Regions from separate parts of the Streptomyces sp. NPDC058671 genome, predicted to be linked through region 4. Evidence: riboswitches for the same ligand, from Rfam matches in the RefSeq annotation. Region 4 holds a riboswitch; each other region holds the start of a gene.
What was found. Region 4 has a riboswitch for cobalamin ahead of ACFWV2_RS11855 (ribonucleoside-diphosphate reductase subunit alpha). Riboswitches for the same ligand answer to the same signal wherever they lie in the genome.
Positions count from the first base shown of each region.

Region 1: it holds a riboswitch for cobalamin, as region 4 does, so the genes downstream of both, ACFWV2_RS26980 (cobalamin biosynthesis protein) here and ACFWV2_RS11855 (ribonucleoside-diphosphate reductase subunit alpha) in region 4, are expected to answer to the same signal.
Region 2: it holds a riboswitch for cobalamin, as region 4 does, so the genes downstream of both, ACFWV2_RS17160 (energy-coupling factor ABC transporter permease) here and ACFWV2_RS11855 (ribonucleoside-diphosphate reductase subunit alpha) in region 4, are expected to answer to the same signal.
Region 3: it holds a riboswitch for cobalamin, as region 4 does, so the genes downstream of both, cobN (cobaltochelatase subunit CobN) here and ACFWV2_RS11855 (ribonucleoside-diphosphate reductase subunit alpha) in region 4, are expected to answer to the same signal.

Region 1 is NZ_JBHXSA010000025.1:71,415-78,773, reverse strand. Features, by position in the region: gene ACFWV2_RS27010 (neutral zinc metallopeptidase) at 1-157, shown strand, start outside; gene ACFWV2_RS27005 (VOC family protein) at 226-627, shown strand; gene ACFWV2_RS27000 (hypothetical protein) at 658-2,079, opposite strand; gene ACFWV2_RS26995 (alpha/beta hydrolase) at 2,229-3,356, opposite strand; gene ACFWV2_RS26990 (anion permease) at 3,760-5,028, shown strand; gene ACFWV2_RS26985 (hypothetical protein) at 5,041-5,262, shown strand; cobalamin riboswitch at 5,384-5,516, shown strand; gene ACFWV2_RS26980 (cobalamin biosynthesis protein) at 5,550-6,524, shown strand; gene ACFWV2_RS26975 (cobyric acid synthase) at 6,521-7,359, shown strand, end outside.
Region 2 is NZ_JBHXSA010000012.1:78,111-85,469, reverse strand. Features, by position in the region: gene dhaK (dihydroxyacetone kinase subunit DhaK) at 325-1,317, shown strand; gene dhaL (dihydroxyacetone kinase subunit DhaL) at 1,344-1,964, shown strand; gene ACFWV2_RS17165 (PTS-dependent dihydroxyacetone kinase phosphotransferase subunit DhaM) at 1,961-2,401, shown strand; cobalamin riboswitch at 2,439-2,675, shown strand; gene ACFWV2_RS17160 (energy-coupling factor ABC transporter permease) at 2,704-3,402, shown strand; gene ACFWV2_RS17155 (energy-coupling factor ABC transporter substrate-binding protein) at 3,399-4,142, shown strand; gene cbiQ (cobalt ECF transporter T component CbiQ) at 4,149-4,898, shown strand; gene ACFWV2_RS17145 (ATP-binding cassette domain-containing protein) at 4,904-5,788, shown strand; gene ACFWV2_RS17140 (FAD-dependent oxidoreductase) at 5,959-7,359, shown strand, end outside.
Region 3 is NZ_JBHXSA010000001.1:258,951-266,309, reverse strand. Features, by position in the region: gene abc-f (ribosomal protection-like ABC-F family protein) at 1-234, shown strand, start outside; gene cobN (cobaltochelatase subunit CobN) at 270-3,887, opposite strand; cobalamin riboswitch at 3,965-4,114, opposite strand; gene ACFWV2_RS01140 (cobalamin biosynthesis protein CobG) at 4,193-5,548, shown strand; gene ACFWV2_RS01135 (precorrin-8X methylmutase) at 5,545-6,198, shown strand; gene ACFWV2_RS01130 (precorrin-2 C(20)-methyltransferase) at 6,195-7,359, shown strand, end outside.
Region 4 is NZ_JBHXSA010000007.1:266,404-273,762, forward strand. Features, by position in the region: gene mctP (monocarboxylate uptake permease MctP) at 1-605, shown strand, start outside; gene ACFWV2_RS11850 (GNAT family N-acetyltransferase) at 706-1,206, shown strand; cobalamin riboswitch at 1,255-1,394, shown strand; gene ACFWV2_RS11855 (ribonucleoside-diphosphate reductase subunit alpha) at 1,527-3,905, shown strand; gene ACFWV2_RS11860 (ribonucleotide-diphosphate reductase subunit beta) at 3,905-4,921, shown strand; gene def (peptide deformylase) at 4,988-5,617, opposite strand; gene ACFWV2_RS11870 (hypothetical protein) at 5,679-6,659, opposite strand; gene ACFWV2_RS11875 (HD-GYP domain-containing protein) at 6,739-7,359, opposite strand, start outside.

The DNA of each region.
Region 1 (7,359 bases), on a different contig from region 4:
CGCGGCGGCCGCCGTGGGCGACGACCGGATCCAGGAACGGTTCCAGGGCCGGGTGACGCCGGAGAACTGGACGCACGGCTCGGCGGCCCAGCGGCAGCAGTGGTTCCACGAGGGCTACCGGACCGGTGACATGGCCCGGTGCGACACCTTCCGCTGACTTGTCGGCGGGGACTGCCAGACTGAGACCCAGGTCACCTACGGATGCATCGAAGGGAAGTGATCGGGATGGCCGAGGCCCCCCACATCTGTCCGACGCTGACGTACGAGGACGCGAAGGCGGCGATCACCCTGCTCACGGAGGGCTTCGGCTTCGCCGCGACCGCCGTGTACGAGGCCGAGGACGGGCGGATCGCACACGCCGAGCTGTCGTACGGGAACGGCATGGTGATGCTCGGCAGCAAGGGCACCGGCAGCGAGTTCGACAAGCTGATGGCGGGCGCCGGCCCGGTGGGCGTCTTCGTCCACGTCGACGACGTGGACGAGCACCACGAACGGGCGGTCGCCCACGGCGTCGAGATCGTGATGCCGCCCACGGACCAGGAGTACGGCTCCCGGGACTACATGGCCCGGGACGCCGAGGGCAACATCTGGAGCTTCGGGACCTACACCCCCGGCGCCGCGGAGTAACCGGGCGCCGGGCGGGGGCGCGCCCCGGGGTCACGCTCCTCCGGTGTGGACCTGGAAGGCCGCCCGGCGGACCGCCTTGGCCAGGGCCGGGTCCGGGTGGGCGGCGGCGAGGGCGACCAGGACCTGGACGGTACGGGGGTGACCGACCGCCCGGACCTCGTCGAGCAGGGCCGGGACGGTGCCCTGCACGGCGGAGTCGAGGTGCCGGACGAGGAGTTCGCTCTCGCCGTGGTCGGCGACGGCCGCCGCCGTGTCCACCCAGAGCCAGGTCGACTCCTCGCGGGTGAGGACCTCCTGGGCGTCGTCGGGGTCGGCGCCCTCGTACTCCGCGAGCCAGAGCAGCGCGTACGGCCGCAGGGAGGGTTCGGCGACGGTGGCCCGCACCTCGGCCTCCGCGGGGGCCCCGACGACCCGGAGCGCCTCGAAGGCGAGGCCGCGCAGCAGGGCGTCCTCGCCCCGGGCGACGGCGAGGAGTTCGCTCACGGCGCTGGAGAGGGTGCGGGCCGCGAGCCAGGCGCGGTACTCGGCGCGGGCCGGGCCGGGGGTGAGCCGGGCGCAGCCGCGGAGCATGTCCCCCGCGGACTGCTCGATGTTGCCGGCGGGGCTCTGCGCGGCGACGCAGATCTGCTCCAGCTTGACCCAGACCGCCCAGTTGCCGAGCGGGGTCAGGGTCGCGTGTCGCCCCTCCGCACCGGCGTCGAGGGTGAGCGCGCCGACGGCCGCCAGGCCTTCGAGCGCCCAGTCGAGGAGGGCCGGAAGCCCCTCGGTGCCGTGGTCGGCGGCGGGGGCGCCGGCGGCCTCGGGGGCCGGGCCGGCGGCCGGGACCTCGCAGCGCTCCTCGCGGAGCTCCTCGACGCGCTGGCCGAGCAGGTCGAGGAGGGCGGGGACGAGGACCGGGCCCTGGGAGAGCTGGAGCAGCGACAGCACCTGCGGGACGGCCTCGACGACCTCGGCGACGGCGCTGGGCTCGACGCCCTCGGGGGCCGGGTGGACCAGGGACCAGGCGTCGAAGAGGGCGACCCAGCCGCGCAGTACGGCGGAGTCGTCGCGGTCCCAGGCGTGCAGCCGCCAGCCGGGGCGGGCGGTGTCGCCGTGGAGCTCGACGAGCCCGGCGAGCCGGGCGCGGTCCCAGCCGGCCCGGATCTGGCCGGGCGTCAGGTCCAGCGCGGCCGCGGCCCGTTCCTGGGCGGTGACGGGCCCGGAGCCGGTGCGGGGGGTCGCGTCGACGCCGCGCTCGACGGCGGCCCAGCGGGCGATCCGTACGGCGTCGGCGAGGACCTGCCGGGCCTGGCGGGCGAGTTCCGCGCGGGGCGGAGTGCCCTCGGGCGGCCGCGGCGCCGGGCGGGTGCGCCGGGTCGTCACGGCCCGTCGGGCGGTGGCGAGGGCCCGTGGGCGGACGAGTCGGAGTCTGGAGTTGCGCGCCAATGGTTCATCGGGCTTTCGAGACGTCACGGGGGCAGTCTTCCCGCTGACGGCCCGAAAACCCAATCGGAATGGACCGGCCCGCCGGAGCGGGCGTGGGGAGGGGGCCTCGGGCAGGTCCTGGTGGCGGCGCCGGCGGGAGGTTCCGGAACGGTTCCGGGCGAGGTGCCGGGGCGGTTCTAGAGGAGCGGGGTGAGGAAGCGGCGCAGGTACTCCTCGTAGCGCACCGGGTCCGCGTTCCACATGGCCGCGTGCGGGGCGTGCCGGACGGTCTGCGACGAGACCAGGTCGGGGCGCCGGGCGGCGAGTTCGAGGGACGGTTCCCAGGGGGCGATGGTGTCGTCGGGGCCGTGCAGGAGGAGGACCGGGACGCGCAGGGCGTCGGGCGCCGAGGCGGCCCTGAGCAGATCGCCGTGCGGGCCGGTCCTGCCCTGGGCGGCGCGGACGGCGAGCGGGAGCAGCGGGGCCGGGACGTGGCGGGCCGCGGCGAGGTTGCGGACGGTGGCCTCCCAGTCCAGGACCGGGGAGTCCAGGACGAGGCCGGCGATCCGGTCGCGCACCCCCGACTCGGCGGCGGCGCGCAGGGCCATGGAGGCGCCGGTCCCCCACCCGTGCAGGACGACGGAGTCCGCGCCCCGGCGGACGGCGTAGCGGATGGCCGCGTCGACGTCGCGCCACTCGGAGTCGCCGAACCGGGCCAGGCCGTCCCGGACGGCGGGCGCCCCTTCGTCGCCGCGGTAGGCGGGGAGGAGGACGGGGACCCTGCGGCGCGCGTAGAAGGGGACGACGTTCAGCGGGTGCTCGCGGGTGGTGCCGAGGCCGTGGAGGGCGATCACCCAGGTCGGGCGGGGGCCGGGCACCAGCCAGGCGGGGAGGGGGCCGAGCTCGCCGGGGATCTCGACGTCCTCGTGGGCGAGCCCGAGGGCGCCGAGCGGGGTGCCGCGGTGCAGCTGGGGGGTGAACCGGACGCGGGCGCCGGGGCCGAGCGCCCCGAGTTCGACCCGTTCCAGCCGCCGGACGACGGTGTCGGCGGTGTGCGGGACCCGGTCGAGGACGGGGCCGACGACGGCGTGGAGGCGGGGGCCTTCGAGGCCGTACGTACCGGGGCGCAGCGAGGCCAGGCTGCGGGTGAGGGTGATCCGCTCGGGGCCGACGGTGTGCACGGTGAGTCGTGGGTCCCCGGGCAGGGGAGGTCCGGACGGCGCCTTGAGGGCGACGTCGCTGGCGTACCGGCCGGCCGCGACCGCGGCCGCGCCGACACCGAGCAGGGTGGTGACGGCCGCTGCCGTCGCTGTAGCCGGGCGCACGCCCCCAGTCTCGGCAGGGAGGCCGCGAGGTGCCACCGGACGGACCCGTGTGGGGGGAGGCGGGGTTCATTTCCGGCCACTGCGCTGAGTGACGCGACCCCTCCGGGCCACTCCGGGGAGTGACATGGGTCTCCTTCGCGGGGTCGCCCGGTCGGGTGGCGCGGTCCAGGGAGCGGAACCGGGTGGCGGGGGAGGAACCGGGGCAGGTCGCCTATGCCTGGTGAAAGCCGGGATTACCCGGGGTTGCGGGTGCCCGCATCGTGGACGGTTCGCGCGCCCGGACCGTAAGCGGAATCCCTTGACACCGGATCGGGACACCACAACGCCTGACCCAGTTCACCTTCCGTTCACTCAGGTTGCCTACGTTCGGCTAGCCACTGACGTCAAACGATTGCCTGGGTAAATGGAACACATCACGCTGCTGCTCGCCATTGTGGTCGTGACAGCTCTCGTGTTCGATTTCACGAACGGTTTCCACGACACCGCGAACGCGATGGCCACGACCATCTCGACCGGTGCTCTCAAACCGAAGACGGCGGTGGCCATGTCCGCCGTGCTGAACCTCGTCGGCGCGTTCCTGTCCGTGGAGGTCGCCAAGACGATCTCCGGCGGGATCATCAACGAAGAGGGCATTCGTACAGAAGTGATCTTCGCGGCGCTCGTGGGCGCCATCCTGTGGAACCTGCTGACCTGGCTCCTCGGCCTGCCGTCCAGCTCCTCCCACGCGCTCTTCGGCGGCCTCATCGGCGCCGCGGTCATGTCGGCCGGCTGGTCCGCGGTCAACGGCCCGACCATCGTCACCAAGGTCCTCATCCCGGCCATCGCCGCGCCGCTCGTCGCCGGTCTCGCCGCGATGCTGGCCACCCGGCTGACGTACAAGATCGGCGCCAAGACCGACGAGAAGCACACCGCCAAGGGCTACCGGGTCGGCCAGATCGCCTCCGCGGGTCTCGTCTCCCTCGCCCACGGCACCAACGACGCCCAGAAGACGATGGGCATCATCACCCTGGCCCTGGTCACCCAGGGCGTCGTCGCCCCCGGCTCCAACCCGCCCCTCTGGGTCATCGTCTCCGCCGGCGTCGCGATCGCCCTCGGCACCTACCTCGGCGGCTGGCGCATCATCCGCACCATGGGCAAGGGCCTCACCGACCTCCAGCCGCAGCAGGGCTTCGCCGCCCAGACCAGCGCCGCCACGGTCATCCTGGCCTCCTCGCACCTCGGCTTCTCCCTCTCCACCACCCAGTCCTGCTCGGGTGCCGTGATGGGCGCCGGTCTCGGCCGCAAGGGCGGGGTCGTCCGCTGGTCGACCGCGACCCGGATGTTCGTCGCCTGGGGTCTGACCCTGCCCGCCGCGGGCCTGGTCGGCGCCGGTGCCGAGTTCCTCACCAAGCAGGGCCCCTGGGGCATCGCCGCCGTCGCGGTCCTGCTGGTGGGCGGATCGGCCGTCATCTGGTCGCTGTCCCGCCGCAAGCCGGTCGACCACCACAACGTCACCGCCGACGACCTCGACGCCGAGCCCGCGGGTGTGGTGACCACCGCCATGGCGGCCGTCACCCCGCCGCCGCCGGCCGGTTCCGTCGCCGCCGTCGCGGACGAGGACCTCAAGACCACCATCCCCGCGCCGGCTCCCACCGACCCGGCCGCTCCCCCGGCCCCCGCCGCAACGGTCTAAGGAACGAACGACATGAAGATCGACTGGGCAGCCCTCGGCTCCGTCTTCGGAGTCAGCCTCGCGGCGACCGTCGCCCTCGTGGGCCTCTTCACCCTCGGCATCATCGGCCTCTCCAAGCAGGAGCAGGCCGCCGCCCAGGGAGGCTCCGCCGCCCTGGCCCGCACCGGCGCCTACGCCTGCTTCGCCCTGTGCCTCACGGCCGTCGCGTACGGCATCTACCTCATCGTCGTCTGACGGTCTCGCAGGACACCGGCCGGGCGGTCCGTACCTTCGGGTACGGGCCGCCCTGCCGTCGTGTCTGTGGCGCTTCGCACAGTGACGCGGTGCAGGTCAAGGTGAGTTGACGGCTGTTCTCGGGGCGTGGTGGACTGCCGAGGCCATTACGGCGGCAGCAGAGGAAGTCCGGTGCGAATCCGGCGCGGTCCCGCCACTGTGACCGGATCCGAGGGGTCCGGGAGTCAGGAACTCTCGCCGCCGGTCACGTCGATCCAGGGCGCGGACCCTGAGTGAGGACACGCGCCATGCCCGGCCGCAGAAGAACCAGCCGCCTCTCCCCGGACCGATTCGCCTACGGAGCGGCCGCCGGTCTCGCCGTCGACCTGCTCGTCGGAGACCCCCGCCGTGGGCACCCCGTCGCCGCGTTCGGCCGGGCGGCCGCCGCGGTCGAGCAGCGCCTCCACCACGACCACCGGGGCTGGGGCGCCCTGCACACCGCCGTCTGCGTCGGCTCCACCGCCGCCCTGGGCGCGCTCGCCGCACGGGCCGTACGCAACCGGCCGGCCGCCGCCGTGGCGCTGACCGCCGCCTCCGTCTGGGCCGTCGTCGGCGGTACGACCCTGGGGCGGGAGGCCCGCGCGATCGGCGGGGCGCTCGCCGCGGGGGACCTGGAGGTGGCCCGGGAACGGCTGCCGCACCTGTGCGGACGCGACCCGCAGTCCCTCGACGGACCGGCGATGGCCCGCGCGGTCGTCGAATCGGTCGCCGAGAACACCTCCGACGCCGTGGTCGGCGCCCTCTTCTGGGGCGCGGTCGCGGGCGTGCCCGGCCTGCTCGGCTTCCGGGCCGTCAACACCCTGGACGCGATGGTCGGCCACAAGTCCCCCCGCCACCGCCGCTTCGGCTGGGCCTCGGCCCGGCTCGACGACGTCGCCGGCTGGCCCGGGGCCCGGCTGACGGCCGCGCTCACCGCCGTCGCCGGCGGGAACCCGCGCGGGGCCGTCCGGGCCTGGCGGGCGGACGCCTCGCAGCACCCCAGCCCCAACGCCGGTCCCGTGGAGGCGTCCTTCGCGGGCGCGCTCGGCGTACGGCTCGGGGGGACCCTCTCGTACGCCGGCCGGGTCGAACACCGGCCGGTGCTCAACGGGGACGGGCGGCCCGTCGAGGTCGCCGACATCGACCGGGCGGTCCGGCTGTCCCGCCGGGTCACCGCACTGACCCTGGCCGCCTGCGCGGGCGGCCGGCTGATCGTGAGCGCGCTGAAGCGGAGGAACGCATGAGGGGTGGGGGGCTGCTCGTCGCCGGGACCACGTCCGACGCCGGCAAGAGCGTCGTGACGGCCGGCATCTGCCGCTGGCTGGTCCGCGAGGGCCTGAAGGTGGCGCCGTTCAAGGGACAGAACATGTCCCTCAACTCCTTCGTGACCCGTGAGGGCGCCGAGATCGGGCGGGCCCAGGCCATGCAGGCGCAGGCCGCCCGCGTCGAGCCGACCGCGCTGATGAACCCGGTGCTGCTCAAGCCCGGCAGCGACCGGTCCAGCCAGGTCGTCCTGATGGGCAAACCGGTGGGGGAACTGAGCGCGAAGGGCTACCACGGGGGACGGCAGAAGGAACTGTTCGAGCCGGTGATGGCGTGCCTGGAGGAACTCCGGGGCATGTACGACGCCGTGATCTGCGAGGGCGCGGGCAGCCCGGCCGAGATCAACCTGCGGCGCACGGACATCGTCAACATGGGCATCGCGCGAGCCGCGCGGCTGCCCGTGGTCGTGGTCGGGGACATCGACAGGGGCGGCGTCTTCGCCCAGTTCTTCGGCACGACGGCGCTGCTGAGCCCCGAGGACCAGTCGCTCGTCGCCGGGTACCTCGTGAACAAGTTCCGGGGTGACGTGACCCTGCTCGAACCGGGGCTCGACATGCTGCACGGGCTGACCGGGCGCCGGACCTTCGGCGTCCTGCCGTACGCGCACGGGCTCGGCATCGACGAGGAGGACGGCCTCCGGGTGTCGCTGCGCGGCACCGTCCGCGAGTCCGTCGTGGCGCCGCCGGTCGGCGCGGACGTCCTGCGGGTCGCCGTCTGCGCCGTACCGCTGATGTCCAACTTCACGGACGTCGACGC
Region 2 (7,359 bases), on a different contig from region 4:
CCAGAGGTGACGGGGGTCTTCCCTCGTCGCCCGGCGAGATCGCCGTACTTTTTGACCGGGACCCCGCGGGATGGCGAGGGGAGGAACGTCATCCTGGGCCACGACGAGAGCGTTTCCCACGCGCTCGTGCGTACAGGCGATCTCGTGCCGATAATGGCGACCACGATGCGCACCGGCAAAGCCCACCCCCCGCGAGCCCCATCTGACGAATCATCAGATGGGACAGCGGCGAGTCAGCGTCAGTACCGCGCAGCCCCCTCACCCGTTCTGACCTGCGAAGACCCTGCCGAGCGGCTAGCCCGCCAGTCTCACCAGGAGGTATCCATGAGGATGCTCATCAACGTTCCCGAGACCGTGGTCGCCGACGCGCTGCGGGGGATGGCGGCGGCTCATCCCGAGCTCACCGTCGACGTCGAGCGGCGGGTCGTGGTGCGGCGGGACGCGCCCGTGGCGGGGAAGGTCGCCCTGGTCTCCGGCGGCGGGTCCGGGCACGAGCCGTTGCACGGGGGGTTCGTGGGGCCCGGGATGTTGGCGGCCGCCTGTCCCGGGGAGGTGTTCACGTCTCCGGTGCCCGATCAGATGGTGCGGGCCGCGGCGGCCGTCGACAGCGGCGCCGGGGTGCTGTTCGTCGTCAAGAACTACACCGGAGACGTGCTGAACTTCGAGATGGCGGCGGAACTCGCGGAGGACGAGGGCATCCAGGTCGCCAAGGTCCTCGTCGACGACGACGTCGCCGTGACGGACAGTCTGTACACGGCGGGGCGGCGCGGCACCGGCGGCACGCTCTTCGTGGAGAAGATCGCGGGCGCCGCCGCCGAGGAGGGCGCGCCCCTCGAACGGGTGGAGGCGATCGCCCGCCTGGTCAACGCGCGCTGCCGGTCCTTCGGCGTGGCCCTGGGGGCGTGCACCACCCCCGCCAAGGGCAGCCCCACCTTCGACCTGCCGGCCGGGGAACTGGAGTTGGGCATCGGCATCCACGGCGAGCCGGGCCGTGAGCGGCGGCCCATGATGACCTCCCGGGAGATCGCGGACTTCGCCGTCGACGCCGTCGTCGAGGACCTCCGCCCGTCCGGGCCGGTGATCGCGCTGGTCAACGGCATGGGCGCGACTCCCCTCCTGGAGCTGTACGGCTTCAACGCCGAGGTGCAGCGCGTCCTGGGCGAGCGCCGCGTGCCGGTGGTCCGTACCCTCGTCGGGAACTACGTGACCTCGCTCGACATGGCCGGCTGTTCGGTGACGCTGTGCGAGGTGGACGAGGAACTCCTCCGCCTCTGGGACGCTCCCGTGCAGACGCCCGCGCTGCGCTGGGGTCGGTGAGACGAGGGATGGGAGAGGGGACCGGCATGACAGAGACCTTCGGCGCGGACTTCCTGGTGCGCTGGCTGACCGCGGTGGCCGAGGCCGTCGACCGTGAGGCGGACCGGCTCACCGAGCTCGACTCGGCCATCGGCGACGCCGACCACGGGGCCAATCTGAGGCGGGGGTTCGCCGCCGTCACCGAGACCCTGGCCGAGGAGGCGCCGGCGACGCCGGGCGCGGTGCTGACCGTCGCGGGACGGCAGCTGATCTCCACCGTGGGCGGCGCGTCGGGACCGCTGTACGGCACGCTGTTGCGTCGTACCGGCAAGACCCTCGGCGACGACGAGCGGGTCACCCGGGCGCGGTTGGCGGAGGCGCTCGGCTCCGGCGTGACGGCCGTGTCGCAGCTGGGCGGCGCGCAGGCGGGCGACAAGACGATGCTGGACGCGCTCCTCCCGGCCGTGGAGGGCCTGCGGGAGTCGTTCGGGGACGGCCGTGCCGCAGCCGAGGAGGGCGCCCTCGCGACCGTACCGCTGCGGGCGCGCAAGGGCAGGGCCAGCTATCTGGGCGAGCGGTCGGTGGGGCATCAGGATCCGGGGGCGACCTCGTCCGCGCTGCTGTTCGCCGCGTTGGACGACACCGCGCGTGCGGAGGGGGCGTCATGAGCGCCGCGAGCCGGGGCGCGCCGGTCCGCGACGGTTCCGTGCGGGTCGGCATCGTGCTCGTCTCGCACAGTGCCGCCGTCGCGACAGCCGTGGCCGAGCTCGCCAGGGGGTTGTCCGGTGGCGGCGACCTGGCGCCGATCGTCCCCGCCGGCGGGACTCCGGACGGTGGTCTGGGGACGAGTTCCGAGCTGATCTGCGAGGCGGCGAAGGCCGCGGACCGGGGCGCCGGCGTGGCGATCATGGTCGACCTGGGGAGCGCGGTGCTCACCGTGAAGGCGTTGCTCGCCGAGGGCGACGAGCTTCCCGAGAGCTCCCGTCTGGTGGACGCGCCGTTCGTCGAGGGCGCGGTCGCCGCGCTGGTCACGGCGAGCGCGGGAGCGGACCTCGACGCGGTGGTGGCGGCGGCGTCGGAGGCGTACGCCTACCGCAAGGAGTGACAGCGCTGTGTGAGCGAGAAGCCGCACCGGGTGGCGACCGTGTTGTGATGTACCTGGTCAACGCACTAGTGTCGCAGGGCCTTGGTGTACGGGAAACCGGTGCAGTACCGGTGCGGCCCTCGCCACTGTGATCGGGAGGTCCGGCTCCACCCCCGCGGGATGTCACCCTCGGGGAAGCCACTGGACCGCGACGGGAGACCGCCGTGGTGTGGGAAGGCGGAGTCCGGGCGTATGACCGTCAGCCAGGAGACCGGCCAGGGTGCGTTGTCCATCCACGAGGTGCTGGAGAGGGTCTCCCAACCATGCATATAGCCGAGGGGTACCTACCCCCTGTGCACGCGGCCGCCTGGGGCGTCGCGTCCGCACCGTTCATCGTCCACGGGGTCCGCGCGCTGACCCGCGAGGTACGGTCCAACCCCGAGTCCACTCTTCTGCTCGGCGCCGCCGGCGCCTTCACCTTCGTCCTCTCGGCTCTCAAGCTGCCGTCCGTGACCGGTAGTTGTTCGCATCCGACCGGGACGGGTCTGGGCGCGATCCTGTTCCGGCCGCCGATCATGGCGGTCCTGGGGACGATCACCCTGCTCTTCCAGGCCCTGCTGCTCGCCCACGGAGGGCTCACCACGCTCGGCGCGAACGTCTTCTCGATGGCGATCGTCGGCCCCTGGGCGGGTTACGGCACGTACCGGCTGCTGCGCCGGTCCGGTACGCCGCTGATGGTCGCCGTCTTCTTCGGCGCGTTCGTCGCCGACCTGTCGACGTACTGCGTGACCAGTGTGCAGCTGGCGCTCGCCTTCCCGGACCCGGGCAGCGGCGTGGCCGGCGCGCTCGCCAAGTTCGGCGGGATCTTCGCGGTGACGCAGATTCCGCTGGCCGTGAGCGAGGGCCTGCTGACCGTGCTCGTGATGCGGCTGCTCACGCAGTCCAGCAAGGGCGATCTGATCCGGCTCGGCGTCCTCGCCGGGCGGACGGCGGAGCGACGCGAGGAGGCGGCCGCGCGATGAGCCGGAACGCGAAGATCAACGCCCTGTTGCTGCTCGTCGTCGCGGCGCTCGCGGTACTGCCGCTCGCGCTGGGGCTCGGGGACCACAAGGAGGAACCGTTCACCGGGGCGGACGCGGAGGCGGAGACCGCGATCACGGAGCTCCGGCCGGACTACGAGCCGTGGTTCACGCCGCTGTACGAGCCGCCGTCCGGGGAGGTCGAGTCCGCGCTGTTCTCGCTCCAGGCGGCGCTGGGCGCCGGGGTCCTCGCGTACTACTTCGGTCTGCGGCGAGGGCGCAGGCAGGGCGCCGCGCGGGCCGGCGCGGCCGCAGTGGACGGGGCCGCCGGGGCTGCTGCTGAGGCATCGGGGGTCGTCGGGCCTGCTGGAGCCGCCGGGGCCGCTGAAGCATCGGGGGTCGCCGGGCCTGCCGGGGCCGCTGAGGCCGCCAGGCCTGCTGAGGCCCACGGGGTCGCTGGGGCCTCCGGGCCCGCTGGGGCCGCTGGGGCCGCTGGGGCCGCTGGGGCCGCTGGGGCCGCTGGGGCCGCTGAGCCCGCTGAGCCCGCTGGGGCATCGGAGGCTGCCAGGGCCTCCGCGCCCGCCGGGGTTTCCGGGGCCGCCGGGGTTTCCGGGGCCGCCGGCATCCCTGAGATCCCTGGGGCATCCGGGGCTGCCGGGGGCCCCGTCGACGGTGCGGTCGTGGCGTCCGGAGCCCGGGAGCAGGGCGGCCCGGGGGTTCCGGCCGACGGGCGGGACGCGTAGCCGCCGATGCTGCCGATCGACGCGGCGGCGCACAGCAGTCGCTGGCGCCGCCGTCATCCCGCCGAGAAGGCGCTCCTCGGCTTCGGTCTGACCCTGTGCGCGGTCTGTCTGCCGCCGTGGCCGGGGGCTGTACTCGTGGCCGCGGTCACGCTCGGGGTGCTGCTCGGGCCGGCCGGTGTGCCGGGCAGGGCCCTTTGGCAGGCGTTCCGCGTCCCGCTCGGCTTCTGCGTCACGGGTGCCGTTCCGCTGCTCTTCGAGGTGGGCGGCGCCCGCGGGGTCGTCGCGTTCGCCCCGGGAGGTCCGGTCCAGGCGGTCGAACTGCTCCTGCGGACCGCGGCGGCTTCGCTCGGGGTGCTGCTGTTCGCCTTCACCACCCCGGTCTCGGACGTCCTGCCCCGGCTCGTCCGGGCGGGGGTGCCGGCGCCCGTGGTGGACGTGGCGCTCGTGATGTACCGGATCATCTTCCTGCTGCTCGACTCGCTGTCCAGGATCCGGCAGGCCCAGGCCGCCCGGCTCGGGCACACCACCCGGGCCGCGGCCTGGCGCTCGCTCGCCGGTCTCGGCGCGACGACGTTCGTCCGGGCCTTCGACCGGGCGCAGCGCCTGCAGTCGGGGCTCGCCGGGCGGGGGTACGACGGGACGCTGCGGGTGCTGGTGCCCGGGTGCGTGCTGTCGCGCCGGTTCCTCGCCGCCACGGGCGCGCTGCTCGCGGGGCTCGTCGCCCTCACCCTCGTACTGGAAAGGCTCCTGCCGTGACGTCCGTGACGCCTCCGCCGCCTTCGCCGCCCGCCTCCCTTGCGGCTCCCGTGGTGGAGCTGGTGAACGCGGGCTTCGCCTACGAGGAGGGGCCGGCCGTCCTGACGGGCGTGGACTTCCCGGTGGTGCGGGGGCGCGCGGTCGCGTTGCTCGGCCGCAACGGCAGCGGCAAGACGACCCTGCTGCGGCTGCTCAGCGGCGGGCTCCGCTGCGGGAGCGGTTCGCTGTTCCTGGACGGGGCGGAGGTGGCGTACGACCGGAAGGGGCTGACCCGGCTGCGGACCACCGTGCAGCTGGTGACGCAGGATCCGGACGACCAGCTGTTCGCCGCCTCGGTCGGCCAGGACGTGTCGTTCGGTCCGATGAACCTGGGGCTGCCCGAGGACGAGGTGCGGCTGCGGGTCCAGGAGGCTCTGGAGGCGCTGGACATCGTGGCCCTGGCGGACCGGCCGACGCATCTGCTGTCGTTCGGTCAGCGCAAGCGGGCCGCGATCGCGGGGGCCGTCGCCATGCGGCCGAGGGTGCTGATCATGGACGAGCCGACGGCCGGGCTCGACCCGCACGGGCAGGAACGGCTGCTCGACGCGCTCGGGCGGCTTCGGGAGGCCGGGACGACGGTCCTCATGGCGACGCACGACGTGGACCTGGCGCTGCGGTGGGCGGACGAGGCCGCGGTGCTCTCCCCCGCCGGTCTGCGCACGGGTCCGGTCGCCGAGCTGCTCGCGGACGACGCGCTGCTCGACGCGGCCCGGCTGCGAAGGCCCTGGGGGACGGCCGTGGCCAGGCTGCTGCGGGCGCGGGGCCTGCTGGCCGCGGACGCGCCGGAGCCGCGGACGCCGGAGGACCTGGACGTGCTGCTCGAGGCGGCGGCACGGCCGGTGACCGAGTAGCCGGGCAAAGGCGCTCCTGTCACGGCGGTGGAGCCGTTCCGGCCACCAGATGACGGGCGCTCTTGCTACCGAGTAGTACACATCACGTCCCCGACCTTCTGCAACTAGTTGCATAACGGGAGGGGGTCCCCTACAACTGAGGGCGACCATCCCGCGCGAGGAGGCGCCCCATGACCCCGTACCCGCACCTGCTGAGCCCGCTCGACCTCGGGTTCACCACCCTGCCCAACCGGGTGATCATGGGCTCGATGCACGTCGGCCTCGAAGAGACCGAGCACGGCTTCGAGCGCATGGCCGCCTTCTACGCCGAGCGGGCACGCGGCGGCGTGGGCCTCATCGTCACCGGCGGCATCGCGCCCAACGACGCCGGGCGCCCGTGGGACGGCGGGGCCAAGCTCACCACCGCCGACGAGGTCGCCGAGCACCGGCTGATCACCGACGCCGTGCACGAGGCCGGCGGCCGGATCGCGATGCAGATCCTGCACTTCGGCCGGTACGCGTACCACCCCGCCCTCGTCGCGCCCAGCGCCCTCAAAGCCCCGATCAGCCCCTTCGTACCGAACGAGCTGACCGACGCCGAGGTCGAACAGACCGTCGAGGACTACGCCCGCTGCGCCGAACTCGCCAAGGAGGCGGGTTACGACGGCGTCGAGGTGATGGGCTCCGAGGGCTACCTCATCAACGAGTTCATCGCCTCCGCCACCAACCAGCGCACCGACCGGTGGGGCGGTTCCTACGAGAACCGCGTCCGCTTCCCGCTGGAGATCGTCCGCCGCATCCGCGAACGTGTCGGCGAGGAGTTCATCCTCGTCTACCGCCTCTCCATGCTGGACCTCGTCCCCGGCGGCTCCACCCTGGAGGAGGTCGTCCGGCTGGCCAAGGAGATCGAGGCCGCGGGCGCCACCATCATCAACACCGGCATCGGCTGGCACGAGGCGCGCATCCCCACCATCGCCACCTCCGTGCCGCGCGGCGCCTACACCTGGGTGACGAAGAAGCTGATGGGCGAGGTCTCCGTACCGCTCGTCACCAGCAACCGCATCAACACGCCCGAGGTCGCCGAGGAGATCCTCGCCGACGGACGCGCCGACCTGGTCTCGCTGGCCCGCCCTTTCCTCGCGGACCCGGACTTCGTCGCCAAGGCCACGGCCGGCCGCGCCGACACCATCAACACCTGCATCGGCTGCAACCAGGCCTGCCTCGACCACACCTTCAACCTGAAGATCACCTCCTGCCTGGTCAACCCGCGCGCGTGCCACGAGACCGAGCTGGTCCTCTCCCCCACCCGCCGCGCCAAGCGGATCGCCGTCGTCGGCGCCGGCCCGGCCGGCCTCGCCTGCGCGGTGTCGGCCGCCGAGCGCGGCCACTCGGTGACCCTCTTCGACGCCGCCGACGAGATCGGCGGGCAGCTCAACGTCGCCAAGCGGGTCCCCGGCAAGGACGAGTTCCACGAGACCCTGCGCTACTTCCGCGTGCAGCTCGCCGAGCGCGGGGTCGACGTGCGCCTCGGCACCGCGGTCGCCGCCACCGACCTGGACGGCTACGACGAGGTCGTCGTCGCCACCGGCGTC
Region 3 (7,359 bases), on a different contig from region 4:
TCGACGGGACAGCGCCGGAAACTGGAACTGGCACGGCTCGTCACCGAGCCCGCCGATCTGCTCCTCCTCGACGAGCCGACCAACCATCTGGCCCCGGCGCTCGTGGAGGAGATCGAGGCCGCGCTCGCGCTGTACCGGGGCACGCTGGTCGTGGTCAGCCACGACCGGCGGCTCCGGGCGGGTTTCCGGGGCCGCCGTCTCGAACTGGCCCCGGAATCCCTGGCCCTGAGCTGACGCCGCCCAGGGAATCCCGCCACGCCCGCACGGGTCTAGTCGTCGTCGCCTTCGAGGTCGCCCTCGGTCTCCAGGAACACCTGGCGCAGGGCGGCCAGCGTCTCCGGGTCCGGCTTCTCCCACATGCCGCGCGACTCGGCTTCGAGGAGCCGCTCCGCGATGCCGTGCAGCGCCCACGGGTTGGCCTCCTTCAGGAAGGCCTGGTTCTCCGGGTCGAGGACGTACTCCTGCGTCAGCTTGTCGTACATCCAGTCGGCGACCACGCCGGTCGTGGCGTCGTACCCGAAGAGGTAGTCGACCGTCGCCGCCAGCTCGAACGCGCCCTTGTAGCCGTGGCGGCGCATCGCCTCGATCCAGCGCGGGTTGACGACACGCGCGCGGAAGACCCGGGAGGTCTCCTCGACGAGCGTGCGGGTGCGGACGGTCTCCGGGCGGGTCGAGTCCCCGATGTACGCCTCGGGGGCCGTGCCCTTCAGGGCGCGGACCGTGGCCACCATGCCGCCGTGGTACTGGAAGTAGTCGTCCGAGTCCGCGATGTCGTGCTCGCGGGTGTCGGTGTTCTTCGCGGCGACCGCGATCCGCTTGTACGCCGTCTCCATCTCGGCCCGCGCCGGGCGCCCTTCGAGCCCGCGCCCGTACGCGTACCCGCCCCACACCGTGTACACCTCGGCGAGGTCCGCGTCCGTCCGCCAGTCGCGCGAGTCGATCAGCTGGAGGATGCCCGCGCCGTACGTGCCGGGCCGGGAGCCGAAGATACGGGTGGTGGCGCGCCGCTCGTCGCCGTGCTCGGCGAGATCGGCCTGCGCGTGCGCCCGTACGAAGTTCTCCGAAGCGGGCTCGTCCAGGGCCGCCACGAGCCGTACGGCGTCGTCCAGGAGGCCGATGACGTGCGGGAACGCGTCCCGGAAGAAGCCCGAGATGCGCAGCGTGACGTCGACGCGCGGGCGGCCCAGCTCCTCCAGGGGGATGGGTTCGAGGCCGTTCACCCGGCGCGAGGCCTCGTCCCACAGCGGGCGGACGCCGAGCAGCGCGAGCGCCTCCGCCACGTCGTCGCCCGCGGTGCGCATGGCGCTGGTGCCCCACAGGGAGAGGCCCACGGACGTCGGCCACTCCCCGTTGTCGGTGCGGTAGCGCTCCAGGAGGGAGTCGGCGAGCGCCTGCCCGGTCTCCCAGGCCAGCCGGGACGGCACGGCCTTCGGGTCGACCGAGTAGAAGTTCCGGCCGGTCGGCAGGACGTTGACCAGACCGCGCAGCGGCGAGCCGGACGGGCCCGCCGGGACGAAGCCGCCGTTCAGGGCGTGCACGGCGTGCGTCAGCTCGTCGGTGGTGGCGGCCAGGCGCGGCACGACCTGCTCACAGGCGAAGCGGAGCACGGCGTGCACCTCGGCGCCGTAGGCGGCGGCCACGGTCGGGACGGCGTCCACGGACCACTGCGCCGCCTCCATCGCCTCGACCAGCTCGCGGGCCTTCGCCTCCGCCTCGTCGGCGGTCGTGCGGGTCGCGGCCGACTCGTCCAGGCCGAGCGCCTCGCGCAGGCCCGGGAGCGCCTGCGTACCGCCCCAGATCTGGCGGGCGCGCAGGATGGAGAGGACCAGGTTGACGCGGCCCTCACCCTCCGGGGCGCCGCCGAGGACGTGCAGACCGTCGCGGATCTGGGCGTCCTTGACCTCGCACAGCCAGCCGTCGACGTGCAGCAGGAAGTCGTCGAAGCCGTCGTCCTCCGGGCGCTCCTGGAGGCCGAGGTCGTGGTCGAGCTTGGCGGCCTGGATCAGCGTCCAGATCTGGGCGCGGATCGCGGGCAGCTTCGCCGGGTCCATGGAGGAGATCTGCGCGTACTCGTCGAGCAGCTGCTCCAGGCGCGCGATGTCGCCGTACGAGTCGGCGCGGGCCATCGGCGGCACCAGGTGGTCGACGAGGGTCGCGTGGACGCGCCGCTTGGCCTGGGTGCCCTCGCCCGGGTCGTTGACGAGGAACGGGTAGATCAGCGGGATGTCGCCGAGGGCCGCGTCGGGGCCGCAGGCGGCGGACAGGCCGGCGTTCTTGCCGGGCAGCCACTCCAGGTTGCCGTGCTTGCCCAGGTGGACCATGGCGTCGGCGCCGAAACCGCCGTCCTCGGTGCGGGCGGCGATCCAGCGGTAGGCGGCCAGGTAGTGGTGGGACGGCGGGAGATCGGGGTCGTGGTAGATCGCGATCGGGTTCTCGCCGAAGCCGCGCGGCGGCTGGATCAGGATGAGGAGGTTCCTGCGCCGCAGCGCCGCCAGGACGATGTCGCCCTCCGGGTTGCGGGAGCGGTCGAGGAACATCTCGCCGGGCGGCGGGCCCCAGTGCTCCTCGACGTGCGTCCGCAGCTCCTCGGGGAGCGTCGCGTACCAGCGCTTGTAGTCGGCGGCCGGGATGCGGACCGGGTTGCGGGCGAGCTGCTCCTCCGTCAGCCAGTCCTGGTCGTGGCCGCCGGCCTCGATCAGGGCGTAGATGAGCTCGTCGCCGTCGCCGGAGACGAGGCCGGGAAGCTCCTCGGCGGGCCCGAAGTCGTACCCCTCGGCGATCAGTCGGCGCAGGAGGGAGACGGCGGAGGCGGGGGTGTCGAGGCCGACGGCGTTGCCGATGCGGGAGTGCTTCGTCGGGTACGCGGAGAGGACGAGGGCCAGCTTCTTCCCGGCGTTCGGGATGTGCCGGAGCCGGGCGTGCCGGACGGCGATCCCGGCGACGCGGGCGGCGCGTTCGGCGTCGGCCACGTACGCGGGCAGACCGTCCTCGTCGATCTCCTTGAAGGAGAACGGGACGGTGATCAGGCGGCCGTCGAACTCGGGCACGGCGACCTGGCTGGCGGCGTCCAGCGGCGAGAGGCCCTCGTCGTTCTCCTCCCACGCGGACCGCGAACCGGTCAGGCACAGCGCCTGGAGGATCGGCACGTCGAGCGCGGCGAGCGCCCCCGCGTCCCAGGCCTCCTCGTCGCCGCCGGCCTGCGCCTGCGCCGGCTTGGTGCCGCCCGCCGCGAGGACGGTCGTGACGATGGCGTCGGCGCCACGGAGGGTGTCGAGCAGCTCCGGCTCGGGGGCGCGCAGGGACGCGACGTACAGCGGGAGCGGCCGCGCGCCGGCGTCCTCGATCGCGTCGCACAGGGTGCCGATGAAGCCGGTGTTGCCGCTCATGTGGTGGGCGCGGTAGTAGAGCACGGCGATGGCCGGGCCGCTCTCGTTCCGCGCGGTCCGGTCGAGCGGGCCCCAGGTGGGGGCGGCGGCCGGGGCCTCGAAGCCGTGGCCGGTGAGCAGGACGGTGTCCGAGAGGAAGCGGGCCAGCTGCTCCAGGTTCCCCGGGCCGCCGTGCGCGAGGTAGGCGTGGGCCTCGGTGGCGACGCCGATGGGGACGGTGGAGGCCTCCATCAGCTGTGCGTCGGGGGCCTGTTCGCCGCTGAGGACGACCACGGGCCTTCCGGCGGCGCGGACCGCGTCCAGCCCCTCCTCCCAGGAACGCAGACCGCCGAGGAGCCGGACGACGACGAGGTCGACGCCGTCCAGGAGGGCGGGCAGGTCGGAGAGGGGGAGACGGGCGGGGTTGGCGAAGCGGTACTCCACCGGGCCGCCGGCCGAGGCAGCGTTCGCCGCGCGGGCGCTGAGCAGGTCGGTGTCGGAGTGCGACAGCAGCAGAAGCATGGCGAGCGCAGGCCTTCCTCGGGGTTGTCCGCGCCCCGGGTGGTCGTATGGGTCGGGGCCTCCCCTGCTCGGGCGAAGCCGAGACCTCGGGGAAGGGAGTTCCTGACTCACCGTCCCCGAAGTGCGTCGCTGCGCACAGCCGGACCGGCTCACAGTGGCGGGACCGCGCCGGAGTCTCACCGGGCTTCCTCCCCGGGGTCCGGGGACCCCATGCCGATCTGCATCCTAGATCGTGCGGTGGAGGGGCGGGACGGGCCACCGAGTCGACCTGATCACACCCGGTGGCCGCCCGGTTCCCCGTATGTATGCTCGCCGCCATGCCGCCCACCCCAGCCACGACGCCCGATCCGGGCGAAGCTCGTATACGGGACCGTGGCGACGCCTGCCCGGGGGCGCTGCGCCTGCATCCCGCCGAGGACGGCCGCCTGGCCCGACTGCGGCTTCCCGCAGGTTTCCTGACGGCTCATCAGGTCACGACGCTCGCGACCGCGGCGGAGACCCTGGGCGACGGCCGGATCAGCATCACCTCGCGCGGCAACGCGGAGCTGCGGGGCCTCGCGGACGACTGCGGGGCGGCGCTCGCGGCGCTCCTCGCGGACGCGGGCCTGCTGCCCTCCCCCACCCACGAGCGCGTCCGCAACATCGTCGCCTCGCCCACCGCGGGACTCGACGGACTCGGCTACGCGGACGTGCAGTTGTGGGCGCGCGGACTGGACGCCGCACTGTGCGCCGAGCCCCGGGCGGCGTCCCTCTCGGGACGGTTCCTGTTCGTCCTGGACGACGGTCGCGGCGACGTGGCCCCGCTCGGCGGGGATGTGAGCTTGGTCGCAGACGAGGGCGGATCCGTCCTGCTGCACCTGGGGCCGCAGGTCTTCCGGCTCGCCGCCGCCGACGCCGTCCGCGCCGCCCTCGCCACCGCCCTCGCGTTCCTCGACGCGGCCGAGGCGGCCGGGAACGGGGCCTGGCGACCCCGCGAACTGCCCGACGCGCACGTGCCGGACTGGGCCCGCGCCCTGGCCGCCGCCGGGATCGCGGCCGAACCCGTACCCGTACCCGCACCACCGCTGCCCGTGTCCCGGCCGCCGGCACCCGGGGTGCTCGGCGCCGACGCGCTGTACGTCCTCGCGCCGCTCGGCCGGCTGACCGCCGCTCAGCTACGGGCCCTGCTGCCGGCCGACGAGGTGCGGCTGACGCCTTGGCGCGGCGCGGTCGTCGTCGGCCCCACGGGCCCTGCGGAAGCCGGCCCCACCGGGGCGGCGGAAGCGGGCCCCACCAGGCCGGCGGAAGCGGCCCGCACCGGGTCGGCCGTCGACGGACCCGCCGACCGGCTCGCCCGCCTCGCGGCGTACGGGCTGATCACCCGGTCCGACGACCCCGGCGCCGGGGTCACCGTCTGTACCGGCCGGCACGGGTGCGCCAAGTCCCTCGCCGACGTACGGGCGGACGCCCGCGCCGTGCCCGCGGGGCCGGTGCCCGTGCACTTCTCCGGATGCGCACGCGGCTGCGGACACCCGTACGGCGACTGGATCGAGGTCCTCGCCACCGGCGACGACACCTACCGGGTGGACGGCGTCCCCACCCCCCGCGCCTCCCTGCCCGCAGCGGTCGGAGCGGCCCGTACCCCTGTCGACCACACGCCCCCCACGTCCCACACGAGATGAGCGAGAGCGACACCATGTTCGACTACGAGAAGGACGGGGCGGAGATCTACCGCCGGTCCTTTGCCACGATCCGCGCCGAGGCGGATCTCGCGGGCCTGCCCGCCGACGTCGCCCAGGTGGCGGTCCGGATGATCCATGCCTGCGGCATGACCGACCTCGTGCGGGACATCGCCTACTCCCCCGGCGTGGTCGCCAGCGCCCGCGCCGCCCTCCGGGCCGGCGCGCCGATCCTGTGCGACGCCCAGATGGTCGCGAGCGGCGTCACCCGCAGGCGGCTGCCCGCCGACAACGAGGTGGTCTGCACGCTCTCGGACCCGTCCGTGCCGGACCTGGCCGCCGAGCTCGGCACCACCCGCTCCGCCGCCGCCCTCGAACTGTGGCGGGACCGCCTCGAAGGCTCCGTCGTCGCCATCGGCAACGCGCCCACCGCCCTCTTCCACCTCCTGCAGATGATCGCCGAGGGCGCGGGGAAGCCCGCCGCCGTCCTCGGCATACCGGTCGGCTTCATCGGCGCCGCCGAGTCCAAGGACGCCCTCGCCGCCCAGGACCTCGGCCTCGAACACCTCGTCGTGCGGGGCCGGCGCGGCGGCAGCGCGATGACGGCCGCCGCGATCAACGCGATCGCCCACGAAGCGGAGATCCAGCAGTGACCGCCACCGGAAAGCTCTACGGCGTCGGCCTCGGCCCCGGCGACCCGGACCTCATGACGGTGGCGGCCGTGAAGGCCATCGCCGCCGCCGACGTGATCGCGTACCACTCGGCCCGCCACGGCCGCTCCATCGCCCGCTCGATCGCCGCCGAGCACCTCCGCGCGGACCACATCGAGGAGCGGCTGATGTATCCGCTCACGGTGGAGACCACGGACCACCCCGGCGGCTACCGGGGCGCCCTGGACGACTTCTACGAGGAGGCGTCGGCCCGCCTCGCCGCGCACCTCGACGCGGGGCGCACGGTCGCCGTCCTCGCCGAGGGCGACCCGCTGTTCTACGGCTCGTACCAGCACATGCACAAGCGGCTCGCGCACCGCTACGACACGACCGTCATCCCCGGCGTCACGTCCGTCAGCGCCGCCGCCGCCCGCCTCGGCGAACCGTTGTGCGAGGCGGAGGAGGTCCTCACGATCATCCCCGGCACCCTGCCGGAGGACGAGCTGACGGCCCGGCTCGCGGGCACCGACTCGGCGGTCGTGATGAAGCTCGGCCGCACCTTCCCCACCGTGCGACGGGCCCTGGAGCGGGCCGGGCGGCTCGACGACGCCCGGTACGTGGAGCGGGCGTTCATGGCGGGTGAGCGGACCGGCGACCTCGCCGACGTCGACCCGGACTCCGTCCCCTACTTCTCCGTCGCCGTCCTGCCCTCCCGCATCGACCAGGAGCCACCCGTACGGGACCGGGGCGAGGTCGTCGTCGTCGGCACCGGCCCGGCCGGCGCGCCCTGGCTCACCCCCGAGTCGCGCGGCGCGCTGGTGAACGCCGACGTCCTCGTCGGCTACACCACCTACCTGGACCGGGTGCCTGTCCTGCGCGCCGGACAGATCCGCCACGGCTCCGACAACAAGGTGGAGTCCGAGCGGGCCGAGTTCGCGCTCGACCTGGCCCGGCGCGGCCACCGGGTCGCGGTCGTCTCCGGCGGCGACCCGGGCGTCTTCGCGATGGCGACGGCGGTCCTCGAAGTGGCCTGCGAACCGGCGTACGCCGACGTACCCGTACGGGTCCTCCCGGGGGTGACCGCGGCCAACGCGGCCGCCGCCGCCGCCGGAGCCCCCCTGGGCCACGACTACGCGACGATCTCGCTGTCCGACCGGCTCAAGC
Region 4 (7,359 bases):
TCGCGTTCGCCGCGATCGGCATCGGCGCGCTCGTCCCGGCCGCGATCATGTCGATCGCCGCGGCCAACCTCTTCACGAGGAACATCTACAAGGACTTCATCAAGAAGGACGCGACCCCGGCGCAGGAGACCAAGGTCTCCAAGATCGTCTCGCTCCTGGTGAAGGTCGGCGCCCTCGCCTTCGTCCTCACCATGGACAAGACGGTCGCGATCAACTTCCAGCTGCTCGGCGGCATCTGGATCCTTCAGACCTTCCCGGCCCTCGTCGGCGGCCTCTTCACCCGCTGGTTCCACCGCTGGGCACTGCTCGCCGGCTGGGCCGTCGGCATGCTCTACGGCACGGTCGCCGCGTACGGGGTCGCCAGCCCGACCCAGAAGCACTTCGGCGGCTCCTCCGCCGAGATCCCGGGGATCGGCGAGATCGGCTACATCGGTCTCACCGCCTTCGTCCTCAACCTCCTCGTCACGGTCGTCCTCACCTTCGTCCTCAAGGCCGTCAAGGCCCCCGAGGGCATCGACGAGACCTCCCCCTCGGACTACACGGCCGACGCCGGTGACACCGGCGTGCAGACCGACATGCCGAAACTCGCCGCCGAGACGCGCTGACCCCACACATCGGCCCCCGCACGGCCGCACGCGAAGGGGCCCGGGATCTCCACCAGGAATCCCGGGCCCCTTCGCGTCCCCGGGAAGGCACACTTCCCCCATGGACTTCACCATCAGGGCGGTACGGCCCGAGGAGTACGAGGCGCTCGGAGAGCTCACCGCCGGCACCTACCTGAACGACGGGCTGCTGCAGCACGGGGCGGAGGACTTCTACCTGGAGATCCTGCGGGACACCGCGCGGCGGGCGCGCGAGAGCGAGGTGCTCGTCGCCGAGGACGCCGAGGGGACGCTCCTCGGCGGGGTGACCTTCGCCACCGGCGACACCCGCTGGGCGGACATCGCGGTGACGGGCGAGGCCGAGTTCCGGATGCTCGCCGTCGCCCGTGAGGCCCGCGGCCGGGGCGTCGGAGAGGCCCTCGTACGGGCCTGCGTCGACCGCGCCCGGGCCCTGCCGGGGAGCGAGCGGATCGTGCTCTCCACGGACGTGAGGATGCGCTCCGCGCACCGGATCTACGAGCGCCTGGGCTTCGTCCGCACCCCCCACCGGGACTGGGAACCGACCCCCGGCCTTCTGCTGCTCACCTACGCCCTGGAGTTCTGAAGCCGGGCGGCGACACAACATGTGGGGGGTGCGATCAGCGGAGCCCCCCACATGTATGCTCGTGCTCGCTGTCGACGCAGGGGAATCCGGCGCGAATCCGGAACTGTCCCGCAACGGTGTGCTTCGTACGGATACATCACATTCGTACGAGGTGAGTCCGAGGACCTGCCGGCAGCGCACCCGGTCCGTCCGTTCCGGGTGCCACTGACGTCCGGGCCTCGCGGAGTGGGCCGGTGGAAGCGTCGCGTCCGGCGTTACGGACGCCCGCGTGCCCGCCTTCCCCCGCCGCGGCCCCGAGCCGAGCGAGGGAGAGCCCCCACGTGACCATCGCGCCCGCCGATCCGGCGTCCGCCGAGGCTTCCGCGGTCGAGAGCGACGGCCCCGGGACCGTGCTGCTGCGGACCCTGACCGACCTCACCGCCGATCTCCCCGACACCGACCCCGGCAAGGTCGCCGCCGCCGCGCTCCGCGGCCGCAGCGCCACGTCGGACGAGGCGGAGCTGCGCGAGCTGGCCACCGAGGCGGCCGCGGGCCTGATCGCGGAGGACCCGGCCTACTCCCGGCTCGCCGCCCGGCTCCTCACCGTCACCATCGCCGACGAGGCGGCCGGCCAGGGCGCCTTCTCCTTCTCCGCCTCCGTCGCCGTCGGTCACCGCGAGGGCCTGATCGCCGACCGCACCGCCGAGTTCGTCGCCCAGCACGCGGCCCGCCTGGACGCGACGATCGACCAGGCCGCCGACGACCGCTTCGGCTACTTCGGCCTGCGCACCCTCTACTCGCGCTACCTCCTGCGCCACCCGATCACCCGCCAGGTCGTCGAGACCCCGCAGCACTTCATGCTGCGCGTCGCCTGCGGTCTCGCCGAGGACGACAGCACCCGGGCCCTGGACGAGGTCACCGCGCTGTACGGCCTGATGAGCCGCCTGGACTACCTGCCGTCCTCCCCCACGCTCTTCAACTCCGGCACCCGCCACCCGCAGATGTCCTCCTGCTACCTGCTCGACTCCCCGCTGGACGAGCTGGACTCCATCTACGACCGCTACCACCAGGTGGCGCGCCTCTCGAAGCACGCGGGCGGCATCGGCCTCTCGTACTCCCGCATCCGGGCCCGCGGTTCGCTGATCCGGGGCACCAACGGGCACTCCAACGGCATCGTGCCGTTCCTGAAGACCCTCGACGCCTCCGTCGCCGCCGTGAACCAGGGCGGCCGCCGCAAGGGCGCCGCGGCCGTCTACCTGGAGACCTGGCACGCGGACATCGAGGAGTTCCTGGAACTCCGCGACAACACGGGCGAGGACCAGCGCCGCACGCACAACCTGAACCTGGCGCACTGGATCCCGGACGAGTTCATGCGCCGCGTCAACGCCGACGCCGACTGGTCGCTGTTCTCCCCCGCTGACGTGCCCGAGCTGGTCGACCTGTGGGGCGAGGAGTTCGACGCCGCCTACCGCGCGGCCGAGGCGGCGGGCCTGGCCCGCAAGACGATGCCGGCCCGCGACCTGTACGGCCGGATGATGCGGACCCTGGCCCAGACCGGCAACGGCTGGATGACCTTCAAGGACGCCTCCAACCGTACGGCCAACCAGACCGCCGAGCCCGGCCACACCGTCCACTCCTCGAACCTCTGCACGGAGATCCTGGAGGTCACCGACGACGGCGAGACGGCCGTCTGCAACCTGGGCTCGGTCAACCTCGGCGCGTTCGTGGACAGCACCGCACAGGACATCGACTGGGAGCGCCTCGACGCCACCGTCCGCACGGCCGTCACCTTCCTCGACCGCGTCGTCGACATCAACTTCTACCCGACCGAGCAGGCGGGCCGCTCCAACGCCCGCTGGCGGCCGGTGGGCCTGGGCGCGATGGGCCTCCAGGACGTCTTCTTCCAGCTGAAGCTGCCGTTCGACTCCGCCGAGGCACGCGCGCTCTCCACCCGGATCGCCGAGCGGATCCTGCTCGCCGCGTACGAGGCCTCCACCGACCTCGCCGAGCGCAACGGCCCTGTCCCCGCCTGGGACAAGACCCGCGCCGCCCGCGGAGTCCTGCACCCGGACCACTACGACGTGGAGCTGAACTGGCCGGAGCGCTGGGCCGCGCTGCGCGAGCGGATCGCCGCGGTCGGCATGCGCAACAGCCTGCTCCTGGCGATCGCGCCGACGGCGACCATCGCCTCGATCGCGGGCGTCTACGAGTGCATCGAGCCGCAGGTCTCCAACCTCTTCAAGCGCGAGACGCTCTCCGGCGAGTTCCTCCAGGTCAACTCCTACCTGGTCGACGAGCTGAAGCGGCTCGGCGTGTGGGACGCGCAGACCCGTGAGGCGCTGCGCGACGCCAACGGCTCGGTGGCCGGCTTCACCTGGGTCCCGGCCGAGGTCCGCGAGCTGTACCGCACGGCGTGGGAGATCCCCCAGCGCGGTCTGATCGACATGGCCGCCGCCCGCACCCCGTTCCTCGACCAGTCGCAGTCGCTGAACCTGTTCCTGGAGACACCGACCATCGGCAAGCTGTCGTCGATGTACGCGTACGCCTGGAAGCAGGGCCTGAAGACGACGTACTACCTGCGCTCCCGCCCGGCGACCCGGATCGCCCGCGCCGCGCAGGCGTCGACCGTGGCCGCCGCCCCGATCCCCGTCCAGGCGACCCCGGAAGACGCCGTCGCCTGCTCCCTCGAAAACCCCGAGTCCTGCGAGGCCTGCCAGTGATGAGCTCCACCGACCGGAAGAACCTCCTCGACCCGGGCTTCGAGCTGACCCTCCGTCCGATGCGCTACCCGGACTTCTACGAGCGCTACCGCGACGCGATCAAGAACACCTGGACCGTGGAGGAGGTCGACCTCCACTCGGACGTCGCCGACCTCGCCAGGCTCACCCCCGGTGAGCAGCACATGATCGGCCGCCTGGTCGCGTTCTTCGCGACCGGCGACTCGATCGTGTCGAACAACCTGGTCCTGACGCTGTACAAGCACATCAACTCCCCGGAGGCGCGCCTGTACCTGTCGCGCCAGCTGTTCGAGGAGGCCGTCCACGTCCAGTTCTACCTGACGCTGCTGGACACCTACCTGCCCGACCCGGACGACCGCGCCGCCGCGTTCGACGCCGTCGAGGAGATCCCCTCCATCCGCGAGAAGGCGCAGTTCTGCTTCCGCTGGATGGACTCGGTGGAGAAGATCGACCGCCTGGAGACCCAGGCCGACCGGCGCCGCTTCCTGCTGAACCTGATCTGCTTCGCCGCCTGCATCGAGGGCCTGTTCTTCTACGGCGCCTTCGCGTACGTGTACTGGTTCCGCTCCCGCGGCCTGCTGCACGGCCTGGCGACGGGCACCAACTGGGTGTTCCGGGACGAGACGATGCACATGAACTTCGCCTTCGAGGTCGTGGACACCGTCCGCAAGGAGGAGCCGGAGTTGTTCGACGCGGACCTTCAGCAGCAGGTCACGGACATGCTGAGGGAGGCCGTCGAGGCGGAGCTGCAGTTCGGCCGCGACCTGTGCGGCGACGGCCTGCCGGGCATGAACACCGAGTCGATGCGCGAGTACCTCCAGTGCGTCGCCGACCAGCGCCTTCAGCGTCTCGGCTTCGCCCCGGTGTACGGCTCGGAGAACCCGTTCGCGTTCATGGAGCTCCAGGGCGTCCAGGAGCTGACCAACTTCTTCGAGCGCCGCCCGTCCGCCTACCAGGTGGCGGTCGAGGGCTCGGTGGACCTGGACGAGGACTTCTAGGACCCGCTCGTACGAGAAGGGCCCCGCGCTCCGAGGAGTGCGGGGCCTTTCGCGTCGGTGCGGAGATCAGGCGTTCGGCACCGTCTCGTAGCGCGGGGTGCCCTCTTCCATCTGGCGCAGGGCGTCCTTGCGGTCGCGCTTGGAGAGGCGGTCGATGTACAGGTAACCGTACAGGTGGTCCGTCTCGTGCTGGAGGCAGCGGGCGAAGTAGCCGGTGCCGCGCACCTTGATCGGGTTGCCCTGGGCGTCCTGACCGTGGACCTCCGCGTAGTCGGGGCGGGCCAGCTCGGCGTAGGCGGTCGGCACGGACAGGCAGCCCTCGTTGGACTCGTCCAGGGCGCGCTGCTCGGCCGGGAGTTCCTGGAGGACGGGGTTGACGACGACACCGGTGTGGCGGACGCCCTCGTCGTCGGGGCAGTCGTAGACGAAGACCTTGAGGTCCACACCGATCTGGTTCGCCGCGAGGCCCACGCCCTCGGCGGCCTTCTGGCTGGCGAACATGTCGTCGATGAGGGACGCGAGCGAGTCGTCGAACTCGGTGACGTCCTTGCACTCCTTGTGGAGCACCGGGTTGCCGACGACGGTGATGGGGCGCGCCGTGCCGCGCTCGCGGTACGCGAGCTCGCGCGCCTCGCAGTCCTCCGTGTCCACGACGAACCCGTCGTTGGTCTGCTCGTCAGTTTCCTGCTGCGTCATGTCCGGCGCGTGCCTTCCTCGGAACCCCAGTGAACGATCCCGTACAGCCTACGGGCAGTGGTCAGCAGACCTCTTCGAGATCCCGCCACTCGCGGCTGTCCGGGCTGTCCGCCACCCAGCCGTCGAGGAGCCCGCGCACGAGTCCCGGCGGGGCCGCTATGCCGCACTCCCGCTCCGGGACCCAGAGTTCGCCGGGAGAGCGGTGGCCGAGCGGTCCGGGGTGTCCCGGCTCGCTGTGGTCGTGGGGGTCGGAGTGCTCTCCTTCGCCCTCGGCGCTCGGCATCGTCGACTCGGAGCAGGCCCGGCAGAGCAGCCGTACGGAGGACGACCAGTCCTCGGCGGCGAATCCGGCCTCGGCGGCGAGCTGTTCCAGCGCGTCCCGGTCGGCCTCGGTGGCCGCCTCGAGGAGGACCACCCAGGTGGGGACGGGTGAGGGTGCCCACAGCTCGATCTCGTCGAAGACCGGGTAGGAGGGTCCCGCGGTGGTGGTCCGCTCGCCGTTCGGCACGCCGTCGTGGAGGACGACCTCGCCCCAGCGGCGGCCGGAGGACGGCAGCGGGATGGAGAGGACCTCGATCCGGGCCGGGTCGAGCCGGCGGCCCCAGACGACCTCGGCCTCGCCCTCGGGCGAGAGGCGGACGGCGGCGCTGCCCAGCTCCATCCCGACGGGCTCGCCGGTGCCGGACGCGGCGCCGGGCACCTTGAGGCCGTACGCCTGCCAGGCGCGGCGGGCCAGGGGCCAGTCCTGGAGCGCGGTGGCCGCGATGCCGACGTTCCACCAGTCGGGGGCGCCGCTCTCCTTGTCGAGCAGCGCGACCGCGCGGAGCCCGGCGGCCCGCGCCTGCTCCCAGTCGTGCCGGAACTTGTGCAGCAGCGCCAGGTTGAACCAGGACTCCGAGAGCCAGGGCTCCAGATCCGCCGCGCGTGTGAGGAGCGCGCCCGCGTCCTCGTACCGTCCGTCGCCGATCAGCGTGAACGCGCGGTCGGTGGCCTGCCGCCATGAGGCGGAGGGCCGATGCCGTACCTTCCCGAAGATCTTCACGATTCCCGCCTGCCGGTCGCTTCACCCTCTTGTTCGCATCCAACCATGCCCGGTCGGACGCGCGCTCATTACCCATGGGTTACCCCGTGACCGCGGAGGTCACCCCCGCGGGTCCGCCCCGTGCCAGGACTCTGGCCAGGGATTCGACGACATCCGGGTGATAGTCGCGGGCGGTGCCGAGCCGGAGCCGCTCCAGGGCGTCGAGGGCGGCGCCCGCGCTCTCACCGCCCGCGAGGTCGTCGTAGGCGTTCACGGCCCGGACGATGCGGGCGGGCAGCGGCTGCTCGCGGTACGGGTCGGCCTGCCGCTCCACGATCACGGCGACGGCCGTGGGGACGCCGGTCCTGCGGACGACCTCGCCGCCCAGGTGGGCGATCCTGCGCTGCTCCTCGGCGGGCAGGAGTGCGGTGGCGCCGCCGTCGACCGGGTCGACGAGGGAGAGCTGGCCGATGTCGTGCATGAGCGCCGCCTGCTCCAGGACGGTCAGCTCGGCTCCGGAGAGGCCCAGCTCGCGGCCGACGGCGGTGCTGAGGGCGGCGACGCGGCGGGCGTGGCCGGGCGGGGTGCAGCCGGCGATCTCGGTGGCGCGGGCGAGGGACGCGATGGTCTGCCGGTTGACGGTGCGCACGGCCGCGTACCGCCGGAAGGAGACCTGGGCGAGGAGCAGGGGCACGGCGAGCACGGGCAGCGCCCACAGTCC